Regions from separate parts of the Actinoplanes sp. CA-030573 genome, predicted to be linked through region 3. Evidence: riboswitches for the same ligand, from Rfam matches in the RefSeq annotation. Region 3 holds a riboswitch; each other region holds the start of a gene.
What was found. A riboswitch is a leader RNA that binds a small molecule or an ion and turns the genes downstream of it on or off. The one in region 3 is predicted to bind cobalamin.
Positions count from the first base shown of each region.

Region 1: linked by a shared signal. The riboswitch ahead of ACQP2F_RS32715 (MerR family transcriptional regulator) and the one ahead of ACQP2F_RS20660 (ribonucleoside-diphosphate reductase subunit alpha) in region 3 are both predicted to bind cobalamin.
Region 2: linked by a shared signal. The riboswitch ahead of ACQP2F_RS28970 (VWA domain-containing protein) and the one ahead of ACQP2F_RS20660 (ribonucleoside-diphosphate reductase subunit alpha) in region 3 are both predicted to bind cobalamin.

Region 1 covers NZ_CP192038.1:7,122,889-7,129,722, reverse strand. The annotation lists gene ACQP2F_RS32730 (acyl-CoA thioesterase) at 1-457, shown strand, start outside; gene ACQP2F_RS32725 (LysE family translocator) at 454-978, shown strand; gene ACQP2F_RS32720 (hypothetical protein) at 1,018-1,353, shown strand; cobalamin riboswitch at 1,350-1,564, shown strand; gene ACQP2F_RS32715 (MerR family transcriptional regulator) at 1,606-2,466, shown strand; gene ACQP2F_RS32710 ((2Fe-2S)-binding protein) at 2,472-3,248, shown strand; gene ACQP2F_RS32705 (hypothetical protein) at 3,312-3,620, shown strand; gene ACQP2F_RS32700 (CbtB domain-containing protein) at 3,774-4,001, shown strand; gene ACQP2F_RS32695 (CbtA family protein) at 4,020-4,955, shown strand; gene metE (5-methyltetrahydropteroyltriglutamate--homocysteine S-methyltransferase) at 5,066-6,834, opposite strand, start outside.
Region 2 covers NZ_CP192038.1:6,255,027-6,261,860, forward strand. The annotation lists gene ACQP2F_RS28950 (glutamate--cysteine ligase) at 1-24, shown strand, start outside; gene ACQP2F_RS28955 (cobalamin biosynthesis protein) at 43-528, opposite strand; gene ACQP2F_RS28960 (cobyrinate a,c-diamide synthase) at 525-1,886, opposite strand; gene cobO (cob(I)yrinic acid a,c-diamide adenosyltransferase) at 1,880-2,479, opposite strand; gene ACQP2F_RS28970 (VWA domain-containing protein) at 2,479-4,866, opposite strand; cobalamin riboswitch at 4,873-5,063, opposite strand; gene ACQP2F_RS28975 (gluconokinase) at 5,111-6,667, opposite strand; gene ACQP2F_RS28980 (VOC family protein) at 6,678-6,834, opposite strand, start outside.
Region 3 covers NZ_CP192038.1:4,434,475-4,441,936, reverse strand. The annotation lists gene ACQP2F_RS20690 (MFS transporter) at 1-263, shown strand, start outside; gene ACQP2F_RS20685 (acetyltransferase) at 324-1,289, opposite strand; gene ACQP2F_RS20680 (class I SAM-dependent methyltransferase) at 1,432-2,244, shown strand; gene ACQP2F_RS20675 (acyltransferase family protein) at 2,333-3,520, opposite strand; gene ACQP2F_RS20670 (TIGR03085 family metal-binding protein) at 4,151-4,780, shown strand; partial or broken gene ACQP2F_RS20665 (phosphotransferase enzyme family protein) at 4,827-4,961, shown strand; cobalamin riboswitch at 5,089-5,288, shown strand; gene ACQP2F_RS20660 (ribonucleoside-diphosphate reductase subunit alpha) at 5,401-7,462, shown strand, end outside.

The sequences.
Region 1 (6,834 bases), 2.7 Mb from region 3:
ACTGACCCTGTCGCAGATCATGGACCAGCACCACACCAACCTGATGGGCACGGTGCACGGCGGCCGGATCCTCAACCTCATCGACTCGGTCGCCGGGGTCGTCGCGGCCCGCCACTCCGATGGTCCCGCGGTCACCGCGGCGATGGACGAGACGTTGTTCCTGCAGGCCGTTCGGGTCGGTGACGTCGTGCACGTGCAGGCCCGGATCACCTGGGCCGGGCGCAGCTCGATGGAGGTCGCAGTCAAGGTCACCGCCGACCGGTGGGACCGGGCGGTGCCGCCAACGGTCGTGGCTACCTCCCATCTGGTGATGGTCGCGGTCGACGACGACGGCAAACCGCGTACTGTGCCGGCGCTGTTGCCGGAGACCGACGAGGACCGGCAGGCCTTCCATCAGGCGGAGATCCGCCGCCGGCACCGTCTCGCCCTGCGGGGCGCGCTGGAGGGACGGCCGTGATCTCGACGTCGGTGCTGCTGGGCTACCTGACCGCGATCGTCCTGCTGATGATCACTCCCGGTCCGGACATGATGTTCGTGATCACCAACGCCGGCCGCTACGGCGCCCGGGCCGGCATGGTCGCCGCGCTCGGTGTCGCGACCGGTAACGCTTTCGTGCGGGGATTGGTGACGAATCTGCTCAACCCGAAGATGATCCTGTTCAGCGTGGCGTTCTTGCCGCAGTTCGTACGGCCCGCCGCCGGGCAGGTGACCGGCCAGCTGATCACCCTTGGCGTCCTGTTCATCACCGTACAGCTCGCCGTGGACATCACCCTGGCCGCCACGGCGGGGCGGCTCGGCGCGCGGCTGGCCCGCGGCCGTACGGCACGGTGGCTCAACTGGGGGGGTGCGCGGCCGTTTGCGTCGCGCTCGGCGTCCGGCTGGCGTGGGGGTGATCCGATGAGTTCTCCCGAGGAGCGGACCGGCGCCACCAGGTGTGCCCCTACTCCAACGCCACCCGCGGCTGATCGCTCTGGCTAAAGTTGGCCGGTGAGCGAAACGATCATCGACGGATGCACGGTGACGGTGTGCCGAGACTGCTGTTGCGGTAACGCGCTCAAGCATCCGTCGACCGATCACGACGCTCAGCTCGACCGGCTGCGCGCCGAGATCGGCGACGGCCACCGGGTGCGGACCAGTGTGTGCTTGGACGTGTGCGAGCAGGCCAACGTCATGGTGGTCCACCCGACCGCGACAGCCCGCCGCTCGGGCGCCCGGCCGGTCTGGTTCGGACTGGTCCTCGACGACGCGATCCTCACCGACCTGCTCGGTTGGGTACACGCCGGCGGCCCGGGGCAGGCCGAGATCCCGGCGCCGCTGGAGCTGTCGGTGATTACAGCGCCTGGCCGGCAGTAAGCTGTGGGGGCAGTCGGTTCGCCCGCCCCTGGCCGGGGGTGAGCGTCGTAAGAGGGAACCCGGTGTGATTCCGGGACTGCCCCGCAGCGGTGAGTGGGAACGACCGCCGTCACAGAGCACTGGACCCGAGCTGGGTCCGGGAAGCGACGGCCAGTAGGAAGCGTGCCGGACGCCCACGAGTCCGAAGACCTGCCACTGCCCACACCCGATGCGGGTGTGGTCGTTGTCGGTGACCTCGAGGGCGGGTCGGCGGTGGATGACACCAGGGGGCTCAGCCCCGGATTACTCGCGCGGCGACTCGGCGTGGCCCCGACGACGCTGCGTACCTGGCATCAGCGCTACGGGCTCGGCCCGACCGGGCATCAGGCCGGCCGGCACCGGCGCTACACGCCGCCCGACGTGGCCGCGCTGACCGTGATGGCCCGGCTCACCGCTCGCGGCATGCCGGCCGCCGAAGCCGCCCGGATGGCGCGCCGCGAGGTCACCCCGTGGCCGGCCGAGCATCCGGTGACCGACCAGAGCACACAGTCAGCGGCGCGCGGGCTGGCCCGGGCCGCCCGCCGCCTCGACGTGCTGAGCCTGCACGAGACACTGCGGGCCGCGGTCACCGCCCACGGAGTCGTGCACACCTACCACACCCTGGCCGGGCCGGCGTACGTGTTGATCAGCCAGGGCCGCTACGCCGAGACACGAAAAGCGGTGGCCCGGCGCGTGCTCAGCCGGGCCCTGAGCGAGGTGTTCGCGGCAGTTGCACGGCCGCCGGCCGGTTCGCCGGTACGCACACTGCTGATCGCCGTGGACGCCGGCCGCGACGTCGCGGCCCTAGACGCGCTTGCCGCCGCCCTAGCCGAGCAGCAGATCGCGTCGATCCACCTCGGTGCCGGCCTTTCCCGGCAGACGCTGGCCGACGCGATCACCCGCAGCCACCCCGCAGCCGTCGTCCTGTGGAGCCACGCCCGGCACCCGGCGATGCCCGGACTGCTGGCTACGGTCGCCGACAGCCTCCCGTGGCGGCCGACCGTCATCACCGCCGGGCAAGGCTGGGATGATCAGGTCACCACCGTGACCCTGGCCGACGCCGTCGCCGCCGTAACCGGGCTGGTCATAGAGTGAGCGGCGTGCCTGCCGAACAGTACGGTGCCGGTCCGGCCCTGGAGGCCGCCGCCGGGCTCGGACCGTACTTCGCCTGGCAGCCCCGTCGCACGGCCGCCGGCTGGCGGCCCCTGGCCGATCTGCTGGAACCGGAGGTCATCGCCGAGCGAGTCACCGCTGGCCAGCAAGTGATCATGCGGATGTCCGGGCTCGGCCCCGATCAGATCGGCGAGCGGGTGGTCGCCTCGACCATCTTCCTCGGCCTGGCCGCCCGGCTGCTGTCGCCGCTGCTCGGGGCGGCCGCGCTCACGGGCGTGGTGCCCCTGGCTGATCCGGGCCGGTTGTGGTGGCGTCCGGTCGAAGGTGGCCCGGTCCCGATCGCCTACGACTCTCTCCACCGCGCCGGCGGCGACGCGGGAGGAGTGCTGACCCGTACGGCGGTCGTCGGTCTGGTCGGGCCGGTGCTGGAGGTCTTCCGGCACCGGTTCACACTGTCGCCGCAGGTGCTGTGGGGCAACGTGGCATCGGCGCTCGGCGGCGCGGCCGGCATGATCGCCGACAACGCTGGCGACCCGGCCGCCGCCGAACGCGCCGCCACGACCGTCGCCGAGATGCTGACCGTGCCGCCACTGGCCGGGATGGCGACGTTGCACCATCCGGATCCCGACCGGGACCGCTGGTTTCTGGTCCGCCGCAACTGCTGCCTGTACTACCGGATCCCCGGCGGGGGCACTTGCGGCGACTGCGTCTTGACGCCCGAGGCGGAGCGCCGTGATTACTGGGAGCGATTTCTCCAGCGGTGACGCGCTACTGTTCGGACGGCGAGCGCTGTAAGGATCGTCACGCCGGAGGGAGCGACGCTCAGGATGACCAAGCATCCTCCGCCGCCGCACGTCGAGATCGACGGTCAGGATGGCGTCGTCATCCCGGTTGAGCTGTACGAAAGCCTGCTCGCCGGGCGCCGCCGGCTTGGTGCTCGCGACGCGCGGATGCATCGGCTGTCCCGGGAGATCCATGATCTTGCGGCGCTTCTCGACCGTATCGAATGGCTCGTGACCAATCATCTCGTCTGTGCCGATCCGGACCGTTCCGAGTGTCCGGCGTGTCAGATCGCGGGGCTTGTCGCGCAGCGGCCGAAACACCGTGATGTTGACCCTGCTCGCGAGCGGACCTAGGCTCGGCTCGATGTGACGATGTAAGGAACCCGGTGCGAGTCCGGGGCGGTTGCGCCACTGTGAGGCCACGATGTGAGGTCGGGGCTGTAGTCAGATACTTCGTCGTCGCTACGCCGGTATCGATGAGGGACGCATCATCCCTGAGGAGGCTTCATGACGACTGTTCCCGTACCCGCTGCCAAACCGACCGCGACCGTCTCGCCCGAGGCGTTGTCGACTACGCGGGTCGTTCTCGTTCTCGGCATCACCGTGCTGCTCGCGCTGCTCGCGTACTATTTCATCGGCGTCGATGAGGGCATGGTCTCGGTGTTCGGCAAGTCGATGGTCGTCCACGAGTGGGTTCACGACTCGCGGCACTTCCTCGGCTTCCCCTGCCACTGATCCGGGACTGAGACACTCATGGAACTCCGCGCTATCTGGCGTGGGGCGGTCTCCGGTGCCTTCGCCGGCCTCCTCGCCTGGGTTTTCGCCTACATTTTCGCCGAGCCTCTCGTCGACAAGGCCATCGACTACGAAGAGGGCCGCGGCTCGATCCTCGACGCGCTCAACCAGGCGGCCGGCCGACCGACGTCGGCTGAGGGCCCGGAGATCTTCTCCCGCTCGATCCAGTCGACGATCGGTATCGCCACCGGCATCATCGGCTTCGCCGCCGCGATGGGCGCCCTCGTGGCGGTCGCCTACGTGGTGCTGCACGGCCGGTTCGGCGTACGCCCGCGCAACCTGATCTGGGGCATCGCCGCGTTCGGCTTCGCCGGCGTCTACCTTCTGCCGTTCGTCAGGTACCCGGCCAACCCGCCGGCGATCGGCCACGACTTCACGATCGTGCAGCGCGGCCGACTCTACCTGGCCACCGTGCTGGTGTCGCTGGTCCTGCTCGGCCTGGCGATCGTGCTGGCCCGCCGTTTGGCGCCTCGGTTCGGCTGGGTGACCGCGATCGTCGGCTCGGCGGTGGCGTTCCTGGTCGTCTACGGCGTCTACATCGGGCTGCTGCCGTCGCTGGGCAACCTGCACGCCAACGTCGACGCGACGAGCCAGTTCGGGTACGTCCGGGCGGCCACCGAGACACCACAGCCGATCGTCAACATTCTCGACACCCCGTTGACGGTGGACGGTAAGACGTTCGCGCCCGGCCAGATCGTTTACCCGGGCTTCGACGCCGACCTGCTGTGGAAGTTCCGCTGGTATTCGCTGATCAACCAGGCCATCATCTGGACGGTGCTCGCGCTGACGTTCGGCGCGCTCGTCGACCGGATGCTCGGCGTCACACGCCGACGGCCTACTACAACCTCCGCGCCGGAGCCGGACTCCGCGCCGGAGCGGCTGACGGTCGCCTGATCCCTTCGCTCGTCACCACGGCCCGGTCCGCGATGGACCGTGCCGTTGGCGTTGATGGAGCCGGGCGGCGCCGGAGGGGGGCCGGCGCCGCCCGGGGTCTCAGCTAAAGATCAGTTGCCGCGTACCACGGCGGCGGCCGCGACGAGGCGCTTGAGGGAGGCCTCGACCTCCGGGTAGCCGCGGGTCTTCAGCCCGCAGTCAGGGTTGACCCACAGCCGCCGCGCCGGGACCGCATCGACCGCGCGGCGCAGCGACGACACCACCTCGTCGTGCGACGGCACCCGCGGCGAGTGGATGTCCCACACGCCCGGCCCGACGCCTCGGCTGTAACCGATCGCGGCCAAGTCGTCCAGGACCTCCATCTTGGACCGGGACGCCTCGATGCTGGTGACGTCGGCGTCCAGGGCGTCGATGGCGGTGATGATCTCGCCGAACTCGGAATAGCACAGGTGGGTGTGGATCTGGGTGTCGTCGGCGACCCCGCTGGTGGCCAGCCGGAACGAGCCGACCGCCCAGTCCAGGTACGCCTTCTGGTCGGCCTTACGCAGCGGCAGCGTCTCGCGCAGCGCCGGCTCGTCGACCTGGATCACCGTGATGCCGGCCGCCTCCAGGTCGTGGCACTCGTCGCGCAGGGCGAGCGCGACCTGGTCGGCTGTGTCGGCGCGGGGCTGGTCGTTGCGGACGAACGACCACGCGAGAATCGTGACCGGGCCGGTCAGCATGCCCTTGACTGGCTTGCCGGTCAGCGACTGGGCGAAGACCGACCAGGAGACGGTCATCGCCGCCTTGCGGGCCACATCACCGTAGATGATCGGCGGCCGGACGCAGCGGGAGCCGTAGGACTGCACCCAGCCAAATTCGGTGGTGCCGAACCCGTCGAGCTGGTCGCCGAAGTACTGGACCATGTCGTTGCGCTCGGGTTCGCCGTGCACGAGCACGTCGAGGCCCAGCTGTTCCTGCAGGCGGATGACGTGCTCGATCTCGGCCTTCATCCGCTCGGTGTAGCCGGCCTCGTCGAGCTCGCCTTTCTTGAACGCGGCTCGGGCCTTACGCAGCTCACCGGTCTGCGGGAACGACCCGATCGTCGTCGTGGGCAGGTCCGGCAGGCCGAGGCGGGCCTGCTGGACGGCCGCCCGCTCGGTGTAGGTGCCGCGCTGCCGGTCGGCCGGGGTCAGCGCCGCCAGCCGCGCCCGGACGTCGTCGTGGCGCCACGACGCCGGGATCGGCGGCAGCGGGTCGGGCAGGTGGGCGGTGCCGTCGCGCAGCCCCTTGCCGAGCAGGACGACCTCGTCGACCTTCTGCCGAGCAAAGGCGAGCCGGGCGTACAGGTCGGGGTCGAGGTGGGTCTCGACCGACAGGTCGACGGGAACGTGCAACAGAGAGCACGACGTCGACACGGACACGTGGTCGGCGAGCCCGGCGACGGTCGCGCCGGCTGCGACGGCGGCGCGCAGGTCCGTACGCCAGATGTTGTGCCCGTCGACCAGCCCGGCCACGATCGTCTTGTCCCGCAGCGGACCGGCCGCGGCGAGCCCGGCCAGGTTGCCCTCGCCGGCGACCAGGTCGAGGCCGAGCGCCTCGATCGGGGTGTCCAGTAAAGCGGGGAGGGCGTCGCCGAGCTCACCGAAGTAGGTGGCGACGAAGATCCGCGGCCGCTGTTCCAACTCGCCCAGCGTCGCGTACGCCCGGCGCAGCGCGTCGATCTCGTCCGCAGTACGGTCGGCGACGTAGGCGGGTTCGTCGAGTTGCACCCAGGCGACGCCGGCCTTGGCCAGCTGGCGCAGGATGTCGGCGTACACGGCGACCAGCTCGTCCAGGCGGGCGAACGGATCCTCACCCTTGGCCAGCAGCAGGAACGTAGCCGGCCCGACCAGCACCG
Region 2 (6,834 bases), 1.8 Mb from region 3:
GAGTGGGAGTACCCGGAGAGCTGAACCGCCGGGAAGGCTCTCTCACGCCTTCGCCACCGCCACCGTGACACCGTCGACGACCCGCTTGGGGAGGACGAGCTCGGCGTCGCGACCGGCGGCGGCCAGGGCCGCGGCCTCGGCGACGCTCGGCGTCCCGACGGCGGCGGCGACCCGGTCGCTCGCGTTCGGGACGTCGCGGGCCGCGAGGTCGGCCGCCGCGAGTGCGACCAGTTCCCAGCCGTGCGCCGCGGCCACTTCGCGGAAGCCGTCCTCGGCCGCGCGGCGGTCGATCGTGGCCAGCACTCCTACATCGGCCGCCGTCAGGCCGGCCTCGCCGAGGACGCTGCGGATCGCGCCGGTCAGGACCGCCGCCGGCGTCCCCCGGCGCGCGCCGACGCCGAGCACGAGCCGGCGCACGCCCACACCGAGCACGAGCCGACGCGCGTCCACGCCGAGCACGAGCCGGCGCACGCCCACGCCGAGCACGAGCCGGCGCACGCCCGCGCCGAGCGCGAGGTCGCCGCTCACGCTCTCGTGCGGGCGGCCGCCACCACGTTGCCGGCCAGCGAGGGCGTGCCGGCCCAGTGCAGGTGCAGGTAGGACGCGTGCACGGCCGGCGTCGTGAACCCCTCCGGGTCGGCGCCGCGCCACTGCCAGGCGGCGCCGGCGGCCGGGGAGAGCAGCAGACCCGAGCGCGGGTGGACGGTCGTACGGTGGAACTCGTGGCCGGTCACCCGGGTGCCGGCCGGGGCCAGGGGGCTGTCGGAGAGCGCGACGGCGTCCCGGTAACCCAGCGTCAGCGTCGGCGTCATGGCGGCGTCCGCGTCGAGGACCCCGCACATCGGGGCGTCGTCGAGCGTGCGGCACAGCCACAACAGCCCGGCGCACTCGGCCACGATCGGGCCGCCGGCCGCGGCCAGGGCGGCCACCGCACGGCGGAGGGGCTCGTTGGCGGACAGCTCCGCCGCGTACACCTCGGGGAAACCGCCACCCACCACCAGGCCGCGCGTTCCCGCCGGCAGCTTCTCGTCGTGCAGCGGATCGACGACGACCACCTCGGCGCCGGCCGCCTCCAGCAGCTCCGGCGTCTCGGCGTAGGAGAAGGAGAAGGCCGGGCCGCCGGCCAGCGCGACGACCGGCCGCTCCCCCGCCTCCCCGGCAGCCGGCGGCGCCCAGGGCTCGACGTCGAGCGGCGGCGCGGAACGGGCGATCGCCGCCACCTCGGCCAGGTCGATCGACGCCTCGACCAGGGCGGCCAGCGCGTCCACCGAGGCGCGCGCCTCGGCCCGGCGCTCGGCCGCCGGCACCAGCCCGAGGTGACGCGACGGCGCCGCCACCGCGTCGGCGCGGCGCATCGCGCCCAGGACCGGCGTGCCCACCTCCTCGCACGCGTCGCGCAGCAGGGCCTCGTGCCGGTCGGAGCCGACCCGGTTGAGGATCACGCCGGCCAGCCGCACGCTGCCGAAGCTGCGGAACCCATGCACCAGCGCGGCGATCGACCGGCCCTGCGCGGCCGCGTCCACCACCAGGATCACCGGCGCGTCGAGCAGCGCCGCGACCTGGGCGGTCGAGCCGGTATCGCCGGCGTCGGTGCGCCCGTCGTAGAGGCCCATCACGCCCTCGACCACGGCCAGCCCGGCGCCGGCCGCCCCGTGCGCGAACAGCGGGCCGATCCGGTCCTCGCCGACCAGCACCGGGTCGAGGTTGCGACCGGGCCGTCCGGCCGCGAGCGCGTGATAGCCCGGGTCGATATAGTCCGGGCCGACCTTGAACGGCGCCACCGGCACGCCGCGCCGGGCGAACGCCGCGAGCAGGCCGGTCGACACGGTGGTCTTGCCGTGTCCGGAGGCGGGCGCGCCGATCACGACCCGCGGGATCGTCACCACTCGATGCCCTGCTGTCCCTTGCGTCCCGCGTCCATCGGGTGCTTGACCTTGGTCATCTCGGTCACGAGGTCGGCCGCCGCCAGCAGCTCGGGCGCCGCGTACCGCCCGGTGATCACGACGTGCTGCGTGCCCGGCCGGTTCGCCAGCGTCGCCACGACGTCGTCCACGTCGACCCAACCCCACTTCATCGGGTACGTGAACTCGTCGAGCACGTAGAACTTGTAGGTCTCGGCGGCCAGGTCCCGTTTGATCTGGGCCCATCCCTCGGCCGCCTCGGCCGCGTGGTCACGCTCGGTGCCGGCCCGCTGGATCCACGACCAGCCCTCGCCCATCTTGTGCCAGACGACCGGCGCGCCGCCGGCCTGGCCGAGCGCCTTGAGCGCGGACTCCTCGCCGACCCGCCACTTCTCCGACTTCACGAACTGGAACACCCCGATCGGCCAGCCCGCGCTCCAGGCCCGCAGCGCCATCCCGAACGCCGCCGTCGACTTGCCCTTGCCGTCCCCCGTGTGCACCGCGAAGACCGCCTGCCGCCGGCGCTGCCGGGTGGTCAACCCGTCCTGAGGTACGACGCTGACCTTCCCCTGCGGCATCAGGCAGCCTTCCTTATGGTCGTGGCGGAGCCGGCCGTGGCCGCTTCGAGATGGCCGAGCGGCATCAGGTCGGCGCCGAGGGCGGAGGCGAGCCGGGCGGCCAGGCCGAGGCGTACCGGGCCGGACTCGCAGTCGACGATCACGGTGGCCACCCCGGCCAGGGCGGGCGCCACGGTGACCGGGTCCGGCCCGCTGGTGGCACGGCCGTCGGTGACCACGATCAGCAGCGGCCGCCGACGCGGGTCCCGGCGGCGCTCGGTGGCGATGGTGGCGGCGGCCCGGCGCAGACCGGCGGCCAGCGGCGTGCGTCCCCCCGTGCGCAGGGCGGCGAGCCGCAGCACCCCGACCTCATGGCTGGACGTGGGCGGCAGCACCTGCTCGGCGTCGTGCCCGCGGAAGGTGATCATCCCGACCCGGTCCCGCCGCTGGTAGGCGTCCCGCAACAGCGACAGCACCGCGGTCTTCACGATGGCCATCCGCTTGCGGGCGGCCATCGACCCCGAGGCGTCGACCACGAACAGCACCAGGTTCGCCTCGCGGCCGACGTGCACCGACTCGCGCAGGTCGCGGGGGCGGACGTCCCGCGCGCCGCGGTGCAGCGCGGCCCGCAGGGTGGCGGGCAGATGCGGCGCCCCGGCCAGCTTGCCGCGCGGCTCGCGCGAGCCGATCACCCGCCCGCGCCGCGAGAACGCCGGCGACCGCCGCCCCGCATGCCCACCCTCCCCACGACGGGCAATCGAGAGCGTCCGGGTCCGATAGGGACTCCCCGCAACCGCGACCTGCCCCGGCCCGCCCTGCCCCGGCTCACTCTGTCCCGGCCCGCCCTGCCCCGGCCCGCCCTGTCCCGGCCCGCTCTGCTCCAGGCCGCCCTGTCCCGGCCCGCCCCGTCCTGCTCCGCCGTGTTCGGTCCCATCCGCCGCACCCACGCCTCTCCTGGCTCCCAAATCCGACTTTCCCGAAATGTCGCCCGGGGTACCGGAGCCGCTCCAGCCACCAGAACGGCCTGGGCCACCGAAGTTGCCCGAGCCGCCCGAGCTGTCGGAGCCGCCCGAGCCGTCGGGGCTGGCATCGTCGGGACCGCCGGTCGGCGAGCCGCCACCGTCGGGGTCGTCGTCCGGGCCGCCGTCGCGCTCGCGCTCCTCCCGCTCGGCGCACTCCCGCTCGGTTCGCTCCCGATCGGCGCGTTCGCGTTCGCGTTCGAGCTCGGCCTCGGCCTCCGCCAGCGCCTCCTCGAGCCGCTGCTCGTCGGTGCCGGGCGGGTCGAGCGGGTCCTTCCGCCGCCGGTGCGGCAGGGCCAGGCGGGCGGCGTCGCGCACGTCGCCGGCCGTGACCCGCTCCCGGCCGTGCCACGCGGCCAGGGCCACCGCGCACCGGGCCACCACGATGTCGGCGCGCATGCCGTCCACCCCGTAGGCGAGGCAGACCCGGGCGATCCGGTCGAGCTCGCCGTCCGGCAGGACGACCCGCGGCAGCCGTTCCCGGGCCGCGACGATCCGCTGCGACAGCGCGTGCTCGTCGTCGGCGAAACGCACCGCGAAGTCGCCGGGGCCGGCCTCGTACGCCAGCCGCCGCCGCACCACCTCGGCCCTTTCCCGGGCCTCGCGCGGCGCCCCGACGGTCACCACCAGGCCGAACCGGTCGACCAGTTGCGGCCGGGGCTCGCCCTCCTCCGGGTTCATGGTGCCGACCAGCAGGAACCGGGCCGCGTGCTTGACCGACACCCCGTCCCGCTCGACGTGGGCCCGGCCCATCGCCGCCGCGTCCAGCAGCAGGTCGACCAGGTGATCGGGCAACAGGTTGACCTCGTCGACGTAGAGCACGCCGCGGTGCGCGGCCGCGAGCAGGCCCGGCTCATACGCCTTGACCCCGTCGGCCAGCGCACGCTGTATGTCGAGCGTGCCCACCACCCGGTCCTCGGTCGCCCCCACCGGCAGCTCGACCAGCGCGGCCGGCCGGGACAGCGCCGGGATACCGGCCGAGAGCGAGACGTCGGAGCCGGCCGGGTGCAGGCCGTCGGAGCCGGCCGGATGCGGGCCGTCGGAGCCGGCCGCGTGCGGGCCGTCGGAGCCGGCCGCGTGCGGGCCGTCGGAGCCGGCCGGATGCGGGCCGTCGGGGCGCGCCGCGTGCGGGCCGTCCGGGCAGGCCGGGTCGGGCGCCGCCGGATCGCAGGCGAAGCGGCAGCCGCGGACCACCGTGACCGGCGGGAGCAGCGCGGCCAGGGCACGCACCACCGTGCTCTTCGCCGTTCCCTTCTCTCCTCGCACCAGAACCCCGCCGACATCCGGCGAGACAGCGGTGAGCAACAGCGCGAGGCGCAGGTCGGCAAGCCCGACCACGGCCGAGAACGGGTACGGCGTCACGGAGGTCCCTTCTGCCCGGGTGTCCACGCCCGGACGATGAGCGTCACGAGCGGCCGGAGTTCCTGGCTCCCGGATCGACGCTCCCCGACACCGCTGAACGCCGCGACGACAAAACGCCGTGGCGATGGGCCACGACGACGGGACGGGTCACTACCCGGTCACAGTGGCGGGACCGTCCCGGAATCGCACCGGGTTCCTCCGCTACCGCTCGCCCGCCATGCTTTCGCACCGCCGGGCGGACCGTCAACGTGACCAGCGGTGACCACCATCTCTAAGACGGGTGGGCGGCCGTCTCCAGCGGCGGGGCCAGGCGGTCGAGCTCGCGCACGATATCCATGGTGGCCAGGGCCGACTTCTCGATCAGCGGGCGCAGGCGGGCGTAGAGGGCGGCGTTCTCGGGGTCGGGCCGGGTCGGCGTGCCGATCGCGATCAGCGCGGCGGCGCGGTCGAGGTCGGGCAGGTCGCCCAGCGCGTGCAGGCCGAGCAGGCAGGCGCCGAGCGCGGTGCCCTCGGGGGTGCCGGCGATCGCCACCGGCAGGTCGAGGGCGGCCGCCAGCACGCCCACCCACAGCTCGGACGCGACCGCTCCCCCGGTCGCCCGCACCTCGGTGACCGGGAAGCCCTCGGCCGCGAACGAGTCGCGGACCAGCGCCAGCTGCTGGCACACGCCCTCGACCGCCGAGCGCACCAGGTGGGCGCGGCCGTGCTCGCGGCGCAGCCCGAGGTAGGCGCCGCGCATGCCGGCCCGCCACCACGGCGCGCGCTCGCCCAGCAGGTAGGGCAGGCAGAGCAGCCCGTCGCTGCCCGGCGCCACGCTCTGCGCCTCCATGAGCAGGGCGGCGTCGCGCTCGTCCTCGTCCTCGCCCTCGGCGCCGGGGCGCTCGAAGCCGGACGCGAAGCTCTGCCCGGCCCAGCGCACCACCGAGCCGGCGTTGTTGACCGCACCGCCGATGACCCAGCGGTCCTCGGTCAGCGCGTAGCAGAACAGCCGCCCGGCGGCGTCGGCGGTGGGCCGGTCGACGACCGTGCGCAGGGCGCCGCTGGTGCCGAGCGAGACGGCCGCGACGCCGGCCGGCGTGGCGCCGAGGCCGAGGTTGGCCAGCGGCCCGTCGGCCGCGCCGATCACCAGTGGGGTGCCGGCCGGCAGCCCGGCCGCCGACGCGATCGAGGGGCGCAGCTTCAGGACGGTGGTGGTCGGCACGACCTCGGCCAGCTGGCCGGGCCGGGCGCCCGCGATGTCGAGCGCCTCGGGATCCCACGTGCGGGAGTGGATGTCGTAAAGGCCGGTGCCCGAGGCCACCGACAGGTCGAGCAGGAACGGCGCGTCGGCGAGGGCGGTCAGCACCAGCTCCTTGACCCCGCCCCACCGCGGCGTCGACCGCAGCCGCTCGGGGTCGGTGGCCCGCCACCAGGCGAGCTTGGTGAGCGGCGACATCGGATGCACGGGCGTGCCGGTGCGGGCCTGCAGCGCCTTGTCGCGGCCGGCCGCGATGATCTCGTCGCACTGGGCGCCGGCCCGGTTGTCGGCCCAGGTGACCAACGGGCCGAGCGGGCGGCCGGCGGCGTCCATCGGGGCCAGGGCGTGCAGGAACGCGCTCAGGCTGACGGCCCGCACCGCGTCACCCTGCTCGCGGCAGGCGGCGGCCACGTCGGTGAGCGCCTTGACCGCCGCGTCGATCAGGTGCTGGGGGTCGAGCTCGGCGCGGCCCGGGCCGGGCACGGCGAGTGGATAGTGGACGCTGGTGTGCGCCCGCAGCCGGCCGTCGGCGGTGGCCGCGATGCCCTTGGTGGCGGTGGTACCGGTGTCGATGCCGATCACGACGTCCATGGCGACGCTCTTACCCGTTACCCGGGCTCACCAGACAGAAGACGTGCCCGTCCGGATCGGTGAGCACCGCCTGCCGCTCGCCCCACGGCTGCACGGCCGGCGGGTCGATCACCGCGGCGCCGGCCTTCTCGGCGGCGGCGGTGACGGCGTCGACGTCGTCGACCAGA
Region 3 (7,462 bases):
TCGGCACCGCCTTCGTCGTCACCATGCTGACCCGCAACCTGATCCCCGGGCTGCCGGTCCCGCTCCCCCACGAGTCCCAGTACGTCGCCATCTTCGCGGTCGGCGCCGGATTCGCCGCGGCGACCGCGCTCCTGGTGGCGCTGACGTTGCCGCGCAGCCGGCGGGTGCCGCTGACCGTGGCCGAGGTGGAGGAAGAGGAGGTGCTGGGCGCCGCGGGGGTCGAGGTGCCGGCCGACCTGGTGGCGCGGCAGCCGCACCGGTAGCCACTGTGGACCGCCCGGTGGGAAGTGTCGTAGGCGGGCCGTATGGTGCGGCCCACCCCGTCACGGGTGGGGTTCGGTAGGGGGCCGGCTCCCGGCGGCCGGCGCGAACAGGATGCGGGAGCGCACTGCGACGAAACCGGCCGCTCCGAGCTCGGCGATGACGGGTGCGTTGGTGGCATCGACGTCGGCCACGACCTCGAGAGCGCCCCCGGCGGCCAGGGTCGCGACGGCGTCGGCGAGCAGCGCGGGCCGGGCCGCCGGGTCGAGCACGCCCAGGTACGCCACCATCGGGTAGCACGCGTCGCCGGCCGGTCCGGTCAGGCCGACCGGCTCGTCACCGTTCAGCGCGATCCGCCACGGGGCCGGGCCGCCGCGGAGCCAGTCGAGCGGCCGCCGGGCCAGATCGACCCCGGCCACGAGACGTGCGACCTCGGCGCCGGTGAGCAGATCGGGCGCCGGGATGCGGGCCACGAGAGCTTCGATCTCGTCGGCGCCGGCCGCGGGCCGCACCCACAACCGGCTCTCCGCCGGCGCCGGCGCTGCCGGGGATTCCGGTCGGGGCGCGGGCGTCCAGCGGAAACGCAACCGCTCCCCGCGCTCGGCCAGGCCCACCTCCCGAGCCGCGGACGCCGATGCGGCCAGCACCTCGACCAGATCGGGCCGCGAACGCCACCCGGCCGGCATCGAGGCATACCAGGCCGTCGCTCCGCCCATCGCCGTGAAAGCCGCCCACAACAGGGCCGCGCCGTCGGCGGGCGAGCCGGCCAGGTCGAACCGTTCGAGCCAGGGCGTCCCGACCGCGCCGGGCGGGAGCAGCCAGGCCGCCCGGCCCACCACGCGGCCGTCACGCAGTGCGATCCACGTGCGGGACGGGTGGTATCCGCCCCCGGCGACACCGTCGGCATAGCTGATCTGCGGCAGCGACGGCAACGGGTCGGGCATCGAGGCGAACAGGTCCTCCTCGCCGTCGGCCAGATGGCGCAACACGAGACCGGCGACGTGCGGACGGGAAACAGCGTCATTCATGGCGAATCCTCCGGGCGACACAGCGCCCCGGGACTCAGCCCCGCGGGAACGCCTTGCCGCGGAGGGGGCGCAGAACATCGGACATGGTGCTCTGCCTCCTTCCGGGCGAGTCGGTGCAACGACGGCGTGCGACCATCCTACCGTGTCCTTCGATGATCATGAGCGGTCGGTGTGGGCGGGGCGGGCCGAGGCGTACGACCGCAGCTTCGCTCTTCTCTGCGCGCACCCGGCGGGGGCCCTGCTGGATGCGGCGCGCGTCGCCGGCGGAACGCGGTTCCTCGACGTGGGGACCGGCTCGGGCACCGTCGCCGCCCTGGCCGCCGGGCGGGGGGCACGGGTCTCGGCCGTCGACGCCGAACCGTCCATGGTGGACCTGACGAAGAGCCGCGTGCCGGAGGCGGAGGTCACGACCGGGATCCTTCCGCACCTGCCGTTCGCGGACGCGTCCTTCGACGCGGTGGTGGCCAACTTCGTGGTCAACCACGTGGGCGATCCGCTCGCGGCCGTCGCCGAGATGATGCGCCTGGTACGCCCGGGCGGCCGCGTCGCGGTCACGATCTGGCCCGCTCCGGCGCCGCCGGCCCAGGCGCTGTGGGGCGCCGTCTTCGACGCGGCCGGGGTGGAACGATCCGGCGATCTGCCGCGCCTTCCGCGGGACGCCGACTTCGCCCGTACGCGGGAAGGCCTGTCGAATTTGATCGTGCGAGCCGGCCGGGTGACCGACGTCGAGGATGCGGTGCTCGCGTGGGATCACGAGACCGAGGCGGAGGCGTGGTGGAGCGGGCCGGCGAGCGGTCTGAGCAACGCGGGCGTGGTGATGGCCCGGCAGACCCCGGAGACGGTCGCCCGGATCCGGCGCGAGTTCGACCGGCAGACCGCCGCCTACCGCACGCCGGGTGGACGGCTCGCGCTGCCCACGTCCGCGCTGCTGGCCGCCGCGACGAGGAGTCCTTAGCTCAACGAATATCGGCCGGGCGACGCGCCGTTGCCCAGCTCGACCCGGCGACTGGCGATGGAGCCCGGGCCGATTGCCCGGACCACCTTCAGGACTCCAGCTCGGCCACGGCCACGGCGACCGGCTGCGCCCGGGTCTCCGGTGGGGCCACCCGGGCCGGACGACGACGGGCGCGCATCGCGTCGCGCAGGGCAGCCCAGCTGCGGTGACGTTGGAACGGGATCTCGAACACCGCGGCGAACCAGCGTGCCACCACCAGCGACAGCGGCACCACAATCGCGAGCACGAGCAGGAACCGCGGCAGCCCGGGCGCGACGTGCGGGTAGACGAGCTTCTCGCCGACGATCAGCACGAGCGGCGCGTGGATGAGGTAGAGGCTGTACGAGAACGTGCCAAGACGACGGACCGGCCGGGTGTCGAGCAGCCGGCGCAGCGGGCGCGGGCGGCCGGTCGCCACGGCGGCCAGGAGCAGGGCGATGGCCGGCGCGCAGGCGAGGTCGACCCAGAACAGATGGCCGGCAAATCCTACCGTGCCGCTCAGCACCAGCCAGACCAGCGCCGGAACGGCTGCGGCGAACGCGAACCATTGCCAGGGCAACCGGCGTACGCGGTCACTCGCCCGCAGGATGCCCGCCGCGGCCAGGCCGACCGCGAAGAGCAGAGCGAACTGCGGCGTCAGCCGCATGAGCAGCTGCACCGCGGCGACGTGTGGCGCGAGGACGCCAACCGCTGCCACCACCACGGTCACCACGCTCACCATGACCACCGCGCCGGCCCGGCGCAACAGGAGCAGCATAAGCGGGAACACCACGTACAGCTGGGCCTCGACCGCGATCGACCAGAACGCGCCGTTGGGACTCGGGGAGCCGATGATGTCCTGCAGCAGCAAACCGTAGGCGAACACGGACTTGCCGGTGGGTGCCGACTCACCCGGCTGGAGGACGACGAACCAGGCGATCAGCAGGCTGAAGACCAGGGCAGCCCAGTACGGCGGCAAGATGCGCCAGGCCCGGCGGTACGCGAACCGGGTGCGGCCGCCGAGCCGCCAATCCCGCCGGGCCGGCCCGATGCCGAGCGAGAAGCCGGACAGGGTGATGAAAACGGCGACCGCGAGGTGCCCGTACATGAGCCAGCCGAGCCAGCCGGGCCCCGTGTTGACGGGGAAGCCTACGTACGAGGTGATGTACGCGTGGTGCAGAACCACGAACAGTGCCGCCAGGCCGCGGATGCCGTCCAGGCCGGACACACGGCGATCGTCGGTAACCGCGGTGCTCATCAATTCGCTGTTCCTCTTCTCCGAGCCGCCGGTTCTTCGCTTCGCGCCGCAGGCCCAGGAGGGTCGCTGGCTCCGCCATCCTGGAACGCCCGATCGGACCGGTACATCGGTATTTCGGCCGGACCGCGTGCCCCATCGTCGCTGAGCTGGTCGGCCGACCTGAGGCCTCGTGTCGGCGAAACGACTCAACCGTCCAGGCATATCTGCCACGCAGTCGGCGGCCGGTCTCGGACGCCGGTGCATGAGTCGCTCTGTCGAGAGACTGGCAAGGAAGGCCACCTGATCGCTCTCCGAGGAAGAGGCGAATCCTGTCCGGGCGCGCGGTCTTCCGCCGGCTGCCGCTCCAGTTGCCGATTTCGAGCAGTCGATATCAACCGGGCCGTACACCGGAGCTCGTAACTTCGGCTGCCGTCACCGTGCGGATCGGCGGTCTGGCACATCAACGCTCGGCATGTACGCGGTCGTCGCCCGCAAGGCCGGTTGAGAGCCGACGAGAGCACCGATGCGGAAGACACTAACCGGTGGACCGGTGGGCGACCCGGCTTCATCGGGCAGAAGGCGTGCCGATCAACGTGATCGCCAAGGCGTTGGCGATACGACGGCGGGAGCTGCGGCGGATAAGGTCCAGGAGTGTTCTTCGACGCGGTCGAACGGGCCTCGCTCAGCGACCTGCTGACCGAGCTCGGCCCGGCGGCGCCGACGCTCATCGCACCGTGGGCGACGCGCGATCTCGCCGCGCATCTGATCCTGCGCGACCGCGATCCGCTCGCCGCTCCCGGGCTGGTCGTCCCGGGCCCGTGGGCGCGCTTCGCCGGCCGCCGGCAGGACGCGCTCGCCGCCCGCGACTTCGCCTGGCTGGTCGCGACGCTGCGGTCGGGTCCGCCGCCCGGGTTCTTCCGGCTCGGCTGGGTGCGCCGGCTGCCGAGTCTCAACGAGTTCTACGTGCATCACGAGGATGTGCGCCGCGCCAACGGCCTCGGTTCCCGTACGCACGACGCCGCGCTCGACGACGCCCTGTGGCGCAATGTGCGGCAGTCGGCCTGGTTCCTCGCCCGCCGCGTCCGGGTGGGTCTCGTCCTGCACCGCGCCGGATCGGGCCAGTCCGTCCGGGCGCGGCGCGGGGAGCCGGTCGCGGCGCTGGCCGGCCCGCCGGGCGAGCTGCTGCTCCACCTCTTCGGCCGGCAGCAGGCCGCCGACGTGGAGCTGACCGGTCCCGCCGAGGCGGTAGCCGCCGTGCGCGGCGCCCACTTCGGCATGTGACCCGCGTGATCGGCGAAGCGAGCCTCCGCCGCGCCCTGATCCGTGGCTGCGCCCGGCCGTCACCGCGGCGGTCGAGGCCTACGGGCGCCTGGGACCGGAGACGCTGTCGTGGGGCCCGCTGCACACCGATCCGGCACCGGAGGCGTTCCGCCTGGATCGCGGCTCGGGTAGCTGCGGCGTGATCGACTGGAGCACGGCAATGGCCGGTCCGCTGCTCTACGACCTGGGCTCGGCCGGCTCACCCCAAGCGGCGGACGCGACACGCCGACACAACCAATGGTGTTGCACTTTCTGCCTCACCCCAAGATATGGTGTCTCCCGCAGCTGGTTCGGTGATCCATCCGGGTCGTCGAGGCAAGAGGGAAGCCGGTGTGAATCCGGGACTGCCCCGCAGCGGTGAGTGGGAACGAAAGCCGTCACGAGCACTGGGCCCGGGCCTGGGAAGCGACGGCCGGTAGGAACAACAGCGCCCACGAGTCCGAAGACCTGCCAGCGCGCCGCACGCCGACCGGTGTGCGGCGGTCGAAGGCCGCGCGGGACGGCCGACGCCACCAGCCGGTCTGGCCGAGCCAGCCGGTGGCGTCCGCCCGCGCGTCCGTCAACGGACGAGGGGACGGGGAATGACGACCACCACGACGGTGCCGGAGCAGCGCCGGCACGTCATGCAGGTGCGGAAACGGAACGGCGACCTGGAGACGGTCGACGTCGGCAAGATCGTGCGGGCGGTGGAGCGCCAGGCGGCGGGGCTCGACGAGGTCGACCCGATGCGGGTGGCGACCAAGACGATCAGCGGGCTCTACGACGGCGCCACCACCGCCGAGCTGGACAAGCTGTCGATCCAGACCGCGGCGGAGCTGATCGGCGAGGAACCGCAGTACTCCCGGCTCGCCGCGCGACTGCTCACGGCGTACGTGGACAAGGAAGTTCGCCTTCAGGGTGTCGCGAGCTTCAGCCAATCCATCCGCTACGCGCACGGCCTGGGATTGATCGGGGACGCGACGGCGGAGTTCGTGGCCCGCAACGCGCGCAAGCTGGACGACGCCGTCGATCCGGAGAACGACAGGAGATTCGAATACTTCGGCGTCCGTACGGTGGCCGACCGTTACCTGCTGCGCCACCCGCACACCCGCCTGGTCGTCGAGACACCGCAGTACTGGCTGCTCCGGGTGGCGTGCGGCCTGTCGAGGACGCCGGCCGAGGCGATCGGGTTCTACCGCCTGATGGCGAGCCTCGCCTATCTGCCCAGCTCGCCCACCCTGTTCAACTCCGGCACCCGGCACACCCAGATGTCGTCGTGCTTCCTGGTCGACTCGCCGCGGGACGAGCTCGACTCGATCTACGAGCGCTATCACCAGGTCGCGAAGCTGTCCAAGTTCTCCGGCGGCATCGGCATCTCCTGGTCGCGGATCCGCGGGCGGGGCGCGCTGATCCGGGGCACGAACGGCCGGTCCAACGGCATCGTCCCGTTCCTGAAGACGCTCGACGCCGGGGTCGCCGCGGTCAACCAGGGCGGCCGCCGCAAGGGCGCGGCGTGCGTCTATCTCGAGCCGTGGCACCCGGACGTCGAGGAGTTTCTCGAGCTGCGCGACAACACCGGGGAGGACTCCCGGCGTACGCACAACTTGAACTTGGCGAACTGGATCCCGGACGAGTTCATGCGGCGGGTCGAGGCCGACGAGGACTGGTCGCTGGTCGACCCGTCCGACGCGCCGGAGCTGCCCGATCTGTTCGGTGAGGCGTTCGAGGAGGCCTACAAGCGGGCGGAGAAGAAGGCGGTCCGGACGGTCAAGGCGCGCGACCTCTACGGGCGGATGATGCGGACGCTCGCGCAGACCGGCAACGGGTGGATGACCTTCAAGGACGCGTCCAACCGGCTCTCCAACCAGACCGGCGGGCCCGGCAACACCATCCACCTCTCCAACCTCTGCACGGAGATTCTCGAGGTCAACAGCGACACCGAGACGGCGGTCTGCAACCTCGGCTCGATCAATCTGGGCGCGCACGTCACGGCCGAGGGGGTGGCATGGGAGAAACTGCGCGACACCGTACGTACGGCGGTCGTCTTCCTGGATCGGGTCATCGACATCAACTACTACCCGTCGGACCAGGCCGTCGCCTCCAACCCGCGCTGGCGTCCGGTCGGGTTGGGGCTGATGGGCCTGCAGGACGCGTTCTTCACGCTGCGCCTGCCGTTCGACTCGGCCGCGGCGCGGGAGCTGTCCACCCGCGTACAGGAGGAGATCTTCCTGACCGCGCTGGAGACCTCGGCCGGCCTCGCTTCGGAGTTCGGCCCGCACCCGGCGTTCGGCGAGACGCGCGCCGCCCGGGGCGAGCTGCACCCGCAGCTGTGGGGCGCGACGCCGGCGCAGACCGAGCGCTGGGCCGCGCTGAAGGACCGGATCGCCGCGACCGGCCTGCGCAACTCGCTGCTCGTCGCGATCGCGCCGACCGCCACCATCGCCTCCATCGCCGGCTGCTACGAGTGCATCGAGCCGCAGGTGTCCAACCTGTTCAAGCGCGAGACGATGTCGGGCGAGTTCCTGCAGATCAACACCTATCTGGTACGCGAGCTGAAGGCCCGTGGGCTGTGGACCGCCCCGATCCGCGAGCAGATCAAGCGGGCCGAGGGCTCGGTGCAGGGCATCGCCGAGCTGCCCGCCGACGTGCGTGAGCTGTTCCGTA